2 regions of the Shouchella rhizosphaerae genome follow, and region 1 is predicted to be linked to the other one. Evidence: predicted binding sites of a transcription regulator. Region 1 holds the regulator's gene; the other holds the start of a gene.

Evidence for each region. The regulator LexA, encoded in region 1, represses DNA repair genes until DNA is damaged. The targets are predictions, from matches to a motif close to CGAACATATGTTCG.
Region 2: the regulator LexA is predicted to act here: its motif matches at 3,205-3,218, upstream of parE (DNA topoisomerase IV subunit B).

What each region holds. Positions count from the first base shown of each region.
Region 1 is NZ_CP144921.1:4,075,517-4,080,852, forward strand. It holds gene tkt (transketolase) at 1-84, opposite strand, end outside; gene V5G21_RS20385 (DUF896 domain-containing protein) at 170-409, opposite strand; gene V5G21_RS20390 (YneB family resolvase-like protein) at 643-1,305, opposite strand; gene V5G21_RS20395 (hypothetical protein) at 1,503-1,685, opposite strand; gene lexA (transcriptional repressor LexA) at 1,840-2,466, shown strand; gene V5G21_RS20405 (MFS transporter) at 3,012-4,235, opposite strand; gene dinB (DNA polymerase IV) at 4,528-5,336, opposite strand, start outside.
Region 2 is NZ_CP144921.1:3,889,889-3,895,224, forward strand. It holds gene parC (DNA topoisomerase IV subunit A) at 1-1,184, opposite strand, end outside; gene parE (DNA topoisomerase IV subunit B) at 1,185-3,155, opposite strand; gene V5G21_RS19435 (CoA-binding protein) at 3,381-3,788, opposite strand; gene V5G21_RS19440 (ABC transporter permease/substrate-binding protein) at 3,795-5,336, opposite strand, start outside.

The sequences.
Region 1 (5,336 bases):
ATGGCCGGAATTCGCTTTTTCAATGCTGTCGATGGATAGCGTACGGATTGTGTTAACAGCCAATTCTTCAACTTTATTTGTCAATGGATAACACCCTTTCTGCTGCCTTCTTTCCCTCTCATCATATACTTTCTGAAAAAAATGTACAAGCCTGAGTAGACTTGTACAGTTAATGCAATCGTTTATGTTTTTGCGCCTTGCTGTCCTTTAATTTTTGTGGAGTTACGTCATTCCCTTTCGCGTCGACGACTTTTACAGTATGGAGATGGTCCGTAAACGACGAGCGGAAAGCCGACAAATATTCGTTGCGAAGCGCTTTTTGTTCCATTGCTTGTTTTTTTGTCAAACCAACTGTTTTTGCTAGCTTTGACAATTCATTGATGCGATCAAGTTTTTCTTTTGACAACATCGTCATCACCTACCTTTTGTTTCGCCCCTCATCATAGCACTCATGCAACACAAGGGCAAACGATTCGCTTATGGGAGGCTAGACAAACATCGCATACGCTCTGCCCTGCTCCTAGGCGTTGGAAATGTCGTTCCAAGAAACCGTCGCTCACGCATTCCTTATGGACTCGTTTCTTTCTTCGCCTGTACGGCTGAGCGATTGGTTTGTATCATTTTTTGCTGTCAACCACCAGCTTATGCGTTTTCTTTAATGTATTTTTGATAACGGCGATGAACAGTCGCTTTTGAACAATCAACGCCCATCCCTTTTAAAGTTAAGGCAATTTCATAAAAAGTCAGCCCCCGGTCACGGAGCCTGACAATCTCTTCCACTGGTAAATCGAGTTCGTAGCGGCCACCGCCTCGTTTCTTAGACAAGTTCTGCTCTGGACGGTATCCACTCGCTACTGCTGTCCTCATTCCCCGTTTAATTTTTAAATTATGTAGTTTTCGTTGGTATTCTTCTACTATACCGACAATTTCCAGCACCATTTCATCCGCTTCAGACAATACAAGCTCCCCTTGATGATGGGCCGTATAAATAGGAACGCCATATTTTTTCAATTGGTACAAGAGCGCAATTTTCGTTTTTCCTCTGCCTAGGCGAGTATCATCCGTAATAAGCAAACAAGAGACAATCCCTTCTTTGCATAAATCCAATAAAGCAAGGAGGCAATCCCGTTCCAGGCTATAGCCGCTCGCCTGCTCTTTAAAAACAGTGTGTACATCCATGCCATTTGTCCTTGCCAATTCGACCAGTTCTTTTTCTTGCCTCTCTAAAGAACTGGCTTGGTTTTCTTTCGTCGTGCTCACCCGGCAATAGATAGCCGCCTGTTGTTTTTGTCCCTTTTCTGCCAATTCTCCGCGGCCTCCTTCCCGTGAAAATCCGCTAGCCCCTATCCACTAATCTAAAACCAAATCGATGTCGTCAACATTAGTGGCATGGCTACTGTGCTCAACCTCTTCATTTTATAAACAAAGATGCTTCCGATCTAAAAAAGATGAAGTATGTCTTTCTGGCACCTTTGCTTCGCTTACTTACATTGCTGGCAGTCTTAATTGTCAATTAAAAAAACGCGATCAATCGAAGTTGTTTCAACGATTTGCTCTTGCACGATTTGCTGTTCGTGTTTCTTGTTATCGTCTTTTTCCTGCTCGCCAGGCCATACCAAACTTGAGAAAATGAACAATACTGTTAAAATGCCGCCGCCTACTAGCCCCATATCTTGTTTCCTCAATACGATCACCCGTTCTTAGAGAATGTTTGTTCTGTTATCAGAATACAAGGAACAACTGTTCGTGTCAACTACTTTTTTTAGAACTTATGTTTGCGTTCATACGTTCGATATGGTAAAGTTTGTTTAGAACAGTTATATGAAAGCAGGTGGGAAAATGTCGAAATTATCGAAGCGCCAGGAAGAAATTTTGGCGTACATAAAAGATGAAGTAAAGAAAAAAGGGTACCCGCCGTCCGTCCGGGAAATTGGTGAAGCAGTTGGACTTGCTTCAAGTTCCACCGTACACGGCCACTTGGCCAGATTAGAAAAAAAAGGCTACATTCGCCGCGATCCTACTAAACCGCGGGCGATTGAAGTCCTTTCTCTCGGATTTGATAATGATACATTTGTCAAAAAAGAGACAGCAAGCTTTATTCCGGTAATCGGAAAAGTTACCGCAGGTGTGCCAATTACTGCTGTTGAAAACGTCGAAGATTACTTGCCACTCCCCGACCACCTTGCCGCTTACGACAATACGTATGCGCTTGTCATTCAAGGGGAAAGCATGATTGAAGCAGGTATTTACGATGGAGACCAAGTGATCGTACGGCAACAGCAAACAGCCGATAATGGCGATATTATTGTAGCCATGACAGAAGATAATGAAGCAACAGTAAAACGGTTTTTCCGGGAAAAGGACTACATTCGTCTCCAACCAGAGAATTCTTCAATGGAACCAATTATCCTTGAAAACTGCACGATTCTCGGAAAAGTCATCGGAGTGTTCCGCACGATCCACTAACGGACCAATAGGCTTTTTCAAGCTGTTGACCAAGCCCCTTAAATCTGAAATACGCTTGTCAGATGGAAGCAAAACAAAAGAGGTTCGTGCTTGACACGACTCGTCCAATCGATCAAAGCTAATTTTCTACAAACACTAAAGACTCTTTCATCGAATGGGGATAAAAGAGTCTTTTTTGTGTAGCTGCCATCTTGCAAATGACCAAGCAGTTTTTTCGCTCGTACATATAATAAATGAGAAGAAGGTGGTTCTACTTATGCCGTATTTAATTGCCTATTCCTTCACCAATCTTTTTTAAAAGCCATTAGGATGCCAAAGGAAAACAAGCTTAGTACTACTATAACGATAGCGATGCTACTAGCATAATAGCTATGCTCTGATGACCGAACAATCGCTGTTCTCATGCACCGAAAAGGACAAGAACGATCAAGCACTGGTAGAGCCAAAAATTTAACAACTAAATTAGCTATAGAACACCTCTCGCCCAACGTATTAACCTAATTCCATTTGCTTTCTTGCGAGTAGAACACTCGCAGAAAGCTTTTTTAGTCTGGTTGGCTGCTATGTTCCTTTTGCTGATGGCTAAGAGTCCATTTAAGCACGACTGCTGTCATCAGGAACAGCAAACCAGCCGAAATAAATACATATGGGATGCCATAGCCACTTGCTATCATTCCGCCGAGAACAGGCCCTAACACATTTCCAAGAAAGCGAAAACTTTGGTTATAGCCAAGCACTTCCCCTTGCATGGCAACAGGGCACGCCTGGCGGATAAAAGCGGTTGTGCACGGTAGTAAGCCGCCTACGGCCATGCCAAACAGAAAACGTAAGACAATCAGTTGCCAAAGAGAGCCGACAAATGCTTGTGGGATAAACAACAGGCCTGATAATAGCAGCAAAATCATCATCACTTTTTCATGGCCAATCCGATCACCGAATTGCCCCCAAGTACGAGTTAGTATTAAATTGCCAAGCCCAGTGACCGAGAAAGCAGCACCTGCTAAGAAAGCCATGTTTTCAGTATTATGGGTAATCTGGTTGACGTATAAGGCGAGCAATGGTTGAACACTAAACAGCGCCATTTGCACAATTAAAGCAACAAACATCACCATTAAGAGCAGCGGGCTTTTTACGATACGCCCAAGCACTTCTTTTGAACGATACTTTCTTTTCCTCTCGCCTTTTTCTTCGTAAACAACTTCCTTTACGCCAATTAAAACGAGGACTGTTGCGATTAGGAGAATCGATGACGTCAACAAAAATGTAAGTTCCATTCCCACTGTATCAGCGATCAATCCTCCAAAAAGAGGTCCAAGCAAACCGCCGGAAACTGTCCCTGTTTGCAATGTTCCTAGCATTTCACCTGCTGTTTTTTTGCTGCTTTGGGCAGCTATCAACGCCATTGAGGCAGGAATGAACCCCGTGGCAAGGCCCATAAAAGCACGCAATACAAACAACTGTTCTGCTGAATGGACGTATCCCATAAAAAAGACGGATAAGGCAATGCCTAATCCTGTACCGAGCAACACTTTTTTTCGTCCAAACCTGTCGCCGATTTTACCCCAAAGCGGGGCAACAAGAAAGGCGACAAAAAAAGAGACAGCAAACACATATCCTGCCCAGCGCTGGACTTCATCAACGTTGTAGTGACCAAAAGATTCAATGTATAGCGATAAAAAAGGAATGACCATCGTCATACTTGCCGAAACAAAAAAGTTGGCAAACCACATGATGAGCAAATTTCGTTTTTCAGGTTGTATTCCAATCACCTTCGTTTACATACTACTATCGATTTTATTTCGTCAATCTAAATATATAGCGGAAAAGAAGAACCGTCAAACCGTGAAAATCGCGATTTGAGGGCGCTACAATCGCAGGCAACGGAAAAAGGGCGCTTATTATTCCGTTATCACCATATTTCATGCAGTTGAATAGGCTAACAAAGGAAGGCAAGGAGGGTTTATATGGATAACGACAACGGCTGGGCTTTATTGGTAACCATCCTCGTGTTGTTTATTTTGTTGATTATAGTGGGGATTATTTTGTTTTTTCTCTAGGAGCCTATAAATGATAAGGAAACAATGAAATCAGTTGATGTTCAACAGGCTCCAGTTTAGTGGCGGTTACGCCGAGCAAGCGAATTTCTCGGTCTACCTGGCCGAACTTGTCCCAAAGTTCTGCTGCGTAGCTATAAATGTCGGCGCTGTCTCGGATCGGTGCCGTGAAACTGGTTTGCCTTGTTAGCGTCTCAAAGGAACGGTACCTAATTTTAACAACGATGGTTTTACATTGTTTGCCGTGTCGTTCCAAAACCGCCTCCACTTCTTTTGCTAAACGGCGCAATTCCTTCAAGACAGCGGCTTCAGACGTCAAAGGCTGGAAATACGTATGTTCTTTCCCGACCGATTTCCGTTCACGCTGTAAGTTCAGTGGCTTATTGTCAATCCCACGGGCTTTTCTATAATAGGAAATTCCTGCTTTGCCAAAATGATGGATCAAGTCAAGTTGTTCCATTTGATAGAGGTCTGCGCCTGTGTAGATTTTTAACTCGTGCATTTTTTTGCTTGTTTTTGGGCCAATACCAGGAAATTTTTCAATCGGCAATTGATGGATGAAGGCAAGTGCTTGTTCAGGCGTGATGACCGTCAAGCCTGCTGGCTTCCGGTAATCAGAGGCAATTTTCGCGATGAATTTATTGTAGGAGACGCCTGCTGAACTTGTCAGCCTTGTTTCCCGCCAAATATCTTGCTGAATGTTTTTAGCAAGAAGGGTCGCGCTTTTTATGTTTAATTTGTTTTCTGTGACATCCAAGTAAGCTTCATCAATGGACATTGGCTCGACTAAATCTGTATAGCGATGCATAATGTCCC
Region 2 (5,336 bases), 190 kb from region 1:
ATCACAGCAATGACTTCATCCAAAATGGAAACGGCTTTGATAAGGCCTTCGACAATGTGGGCGCGGTCAACGGCTTTTTTAAGCTCGAATTGGGAGCGTCGCGTAAACACTTGCTTTTGATGGTCGATGTACGCTTGCATCAAGTCGAGCAGCCCCATTAACTTAGGTGTTTTATTGTGTATCGCCACCATATTAAAGTGGTACGTCACTTGCAAATCGGTATTTTTAAACAGGTAATGGAGAATCGCTTCTGGATCAGCTTCCTTTTTCAGTTCAACGACAATGCGCATCCCGGTACGGTCTGTATCGTCGCGGACTTCGGCAATACCGTCCACTTTTTTGTCAAATCGGATTTCATCCATTTTTTTAACTAAGCTCGCCTTTACTACTTCGTAAGGAATTTCCGTAATGACGATTTGCTTGCGGCCGCCACGCGTTTCTTCAATCGCTGTCCGGCCGCGGACGACGATTTTGCCTTTCCCTGTTTCATAAGCTTGGCGGATGCCGTTTGAGCCTTGGACAATTCCGCCAGTAGGGAAGTCAGGGCCTTTAATAATTTCTAACAATTCATCAAGGCTCGTATGTGGCTTTTGCATCAACAACGTAATGCCGTCAATGATCTCTGGCAAGTGATGAGGCGGTATGTCTGTCGCGTAACCAGCCGAAATACCTGTTGAACCATTCACAAGCAAATTTGGAAACATCGCTGGCAAGACGACGGGCTCTTCAATTGAATCATCAAAGTTCGGGATGTAGTCGACTGTGCCTTTATCTAAATCACGCATCAACTCTGCACTAATCGCCGATAGCCGCGCTTCCGTATAACGCATGGCCGCCGGTGGATCGCCATCCACTGAACCGTTGTTGCCGTGCATGTCGATTAATTGTTCACGCACTTTCCATTCTTGGCTCATGCGGACCATTGCTTCATACACGGAACTGTCGCCATGGGGATGGTAATTGCCGATGACGTTTCCAACCGTTTTGGCTGCCTTTCGATACGGTTTATCGGCCGTATTGCCTTCATTGTACATTGCATACAAAATACGGCGTTGCACAGGCTTTAGTCCGTCTCTGGCATCAGGCAATGCCCGTTCCTGGATAATGTATTTGCTGTAGCGGCTAAAACGGTCGCCGATGACATCTTCTAAAGGAAGGTCGAGATAACGTTCTGATTTTGCCACTTACGCTTCCTCCCCTACTTGCAGATTCTCGTTTTCCAAAATGTTTGTGTCTTCTTCTAGCCCAAAGGCGACATGGCTTTCAATCCACTTACGGCGCGGTTCGACTTTATCGCCCATAAGCGTGGCCACATGTTTCTCAGCCCGTGCCGCGTCTTCCAAACGGACGCGGATCAACGTCCGTGTCGCTGGGTCCATCGTTGTTTCCCATAGCTGGGTGGCGTTCATTTCGCCGAGCCCTTTGTAACGTTGGACAGTCGATCCCCTGCCGACTTTCTTTAACGCAGCCTGGAGCTCGTTTTCATCCCATGCATACTCGACTTGCTCTTTTTTGCCGCTGCCTTTGCTTACTTTGTATAAAGGAGGCAAGGCGATGTAAATTTTCCCTTCGTCGATGAGCGGTTTCATGTAGCGATAGAAAAACGTAAGCAACAGCACTTGAATATGAGCGCCATCTGTATCAGCATCTGTCATAATGACAACTTTGTCGTAATTACAGTCAGCACTATCAAAATCGGCTCCTACGCCAGCGCCAATTGTATGGATAATTGTGCGGATTTCTTCATTTTTCATAATGTCATCAAGCTTAGCTTTTTCGGTGTTGATGACTTTTCCTCTAAGAGGAAGAACAGCTTGGAATTTGCGGTCACGCCCTTGTTTGGCTGAGCCGCCAGCAGAGTCGCCCTCGACCAAGTACAGTTCATTGCGAGCTGGGTTCCGTGACTGAGCTGGCGTTAACTTGCCGCTCAGCAACACATCTTTGCGCTTGTTTTTCTTGCCGTTGCGCGCATCTTCCCTGGCTTTACGTGCCGCTTCCCGTGCCTGTGCTGCTTTCATTGCTTTTTTAAGCAGCATCGTTGCCACAGCTGGATTTTCTTCGAGAAAATAACTGAGGTTTTCCGAGACAATCGCATCAACAGCAGAACGGGCTTCTGGAGTCCCTAGCTTGCTTTTCGTTTGCCCTTCGAATTGCAGTTTTGCTTCCGGGACGCGAACGGAGACGACCGCAGTGAATCCTTCTCGTATATCCGATCCATCTAAGTTTTTGTCTTTCTCTTTTAAAACGCCAATTTTGCGTGCGTGTTCATTCATGATGCGGGTCATCGCTGTTTTCGCGCCTAGCTCGTGTGTGCCGCCGTCCCGTGTACGGACATTATTAACGAAAGAAAGCACATTTTCCGTATAGGCATCGTGAAATTGAAAGGAAAAGTCCATTTGGATGTCATTGGCGCTTCCGGAAAAGGACACGACTGGATGAAGCGCTTCTTTTCCTTCATTTAAATAGTCGACAAAGGCTTCAAGCCCCGTATCAAACTTAAACACTTCATGCAGCTCTTTTCCAGGACGCTTGTCCGTTAATTCAATCTGGACGCCTTTCAACAGAAAAGCCGCTTCTCGAAGTCTTTCCGCCAATATTTCGCTGTTAAACTGAATGGTTGAGAAAATGCCTTCATCTGGCTTAAAACGGACAGTCGTGCCTGAGGCGCGTGTTTTGCCTTTTTTCTCAAGCGTTGTGACCGGCTTGCCGCCTTGTTCGAAACGTTGTGTGTATCGATAGCCATCCCGTTTAATCTCCACTTCAAGCCATTCCGATAAGGCATTGACAACGGAAGCACCAACTCCGTGCAGCCCGCCACTTGTCGCATATCCGCCTTGGCCGAATTTGCCTCCAGCATGAAGGACGGTGAAAATGACTTCCGGTGTCGGCTTTCCAGAACGGTGCATGCCGACGGGCATCCCCCGCCCTTCATCCTCAATCGAGACACTCTGATCTTTATGGATCGTTACTTTTATTGTATTTCCGTAGCCGCCGAGTGCTTCATCGACGGCATTATCGACAATTTCATAAACAAGATGGTGCAGCCCGCGTACATCAGTTGAGCCGATGTACATGCCAGGCCGCTTGCGTACCGCTTCAAGCCCTTCTAAGACTTGAATGGCATCCTCATTGTATTCCACGTGCTGTTTTGCCATTCCGTTCTCCCTTCCATTTATCTATAAATCGATTATACCATAACGAATACGAATGTTTGTTCTGTATAGGTGAAATAATGGCTGCCCTTCTTCATTTTAACCATTGTTTTCCTGTATGCAACAGTTTTTTCTAATAGCACCTTACCATGTTTATCTTTGTTGTTGCAAATGCCTGGCTACCTTGTTTGACAAAATCAAGCCCGCACCTATGATGCGGGCTTGCGCTCATTTAAACTTAGCATGCTCTACTTTGATGCAACGGTCCATGACTGTTTCAACCCCATGTGCTTGCAAATAATCATATGCTTCCTCGTTAACGACGCCTAATTGCGACCAAAAGACGCCAATGCCTGCTTTGACTGTGTCTCTGGCAATCTCAGGGAGAAACTCGCTGCGGCGAAAAACGTTAACGAGATCGACCTCACCCTCAATATCGAGGAGCGATGGGTACGCTTTTTCACCGAGCACTTTATCGACGCGGGGGTTGACAGGAATAATGGTGTATCCTGCTTTTTGCATCGCCTCGGATACCATGTAAGACGTGCGTTCCGGATTGTCAGATAAGCCAACAACGGCAATGCGTTTTTTCGTATGAAGCAGTTCTTTCATTCGTTCATCACTTGGGTTTTTCATCTGTGTTCACTCCTTTTCGTCTTTCAGCAGGCCTTTCTCTTGCAAAAATTCGCCTGCTACTTGATAAGGGTCTTCGTCGTTAATGTCCACGCGATAGTTCAATTCAGATATTTCTTCGACAGAACCAAGTCCAGCGAGTTGGTTTAAAATCGACTCCAATTCAGGATATTCTTCGATCGCTTTTTTGCTTACTAGCGGCGCTGCTTGGTAAGGCGGAAACAACGACTGGTCATCTTCTAAAACAACCATATCATACTGGACAAGTTGCGGGTCTGTCGAGAAAACATCGCTTACTTCTATGCTCTCGTTTGCGATCGCTTGGTAGCGAGTGGAAACGTCAATCGATGTGACATGTTCAAACGAAAAGCCATACGCTTCCTCAAAACCAAGATAGCCATCTTGTCTGTCCATGAATTCAAAGCTGAAACCGACGTGAAGTTTAGTAGCGTAAGGGCTCAAATCGCTTATTTTCTTGATGTTGAGTTGTTCAGCCTGTTCCCGTGGCATCGCCAGCGCATACGTGTTTTGAAAGGCCATCGGCTTAAGCAATACGTCACCGTATTCAGCAAGGAGGCCATTGCGCGCTTGTTCGTAGGATGTCTGTTCATGATAACTGAAATCTTCTGTTCCCAACAAATCACTAAGAACCGTCCCTGTAAATTCCGGATAGAGATCAATATCTCCAACACGTAAGGCGTTGAAATTCACGCTTGTCTCACCAAGAGGAGCGACCACTTCAACAGTAAGGTCAGTGTCTTGTTCGATTAAATGTTTATACATATTGGCGAGGATTGGTGGTTCAGGGCCGAGTTTTCCGCCGATAACTAAATCTGGTTCATCGCTTTGAATAAAGGAAGCGATCGGCGAAATCGCGACGATGGCAATGGCAACAAGGAGCACGCTCGCAAGCGGCTTATACGTTGTTCCTTGTGCGTGCGCTGCACGCTTCTCGCTGAAGCGCAACACAAAATCGAGTGCTAGCGCAAGCAACGCAGCTGGAAGGGCGCCGAATAAAATGTATTCATTGCTTGTCCGCTGAATACCGGTCATAATGATTTGCCCAAGTCCGCCGCCGCCAACAAGCGCTGCCAGGGTGGCAGTGCCGACAATCAGCACCATTGATGTACGGATGCCTGCCATGACTGTTGGCATGGCGATGGGTAGTTCTACTTTCAGCAAACGGCGGTATGAATTCATGCCCATTCCTTTCGCCGCCTCGATCAGGGATGGGTCAATGCCTTTAATTCCTGTATATGTATTGCGCAAAATCGGCAGTAACGCGTAGGCAGTAAGCGCAATGATAGCTGGAGTCGTGCCAATCCCGACAAAAAGGACTAAAAAGCCAAGCAAGGCGAGCGATGGGATCGTTTGCAAGACGGCAGCAGTGCCGATCACCCACTCCGATATTCGTTTATAACGAGTAAGCAAAATCCCTAGTGGCACGCCAATCGCCACTGCAATTAGCAAGGAAGCAAGCGACAATTGAATATGTTCCCAAAATGCGCGTATTAATAAATCGGAACGCTCGTGAAAAAGGTTGATATAAGA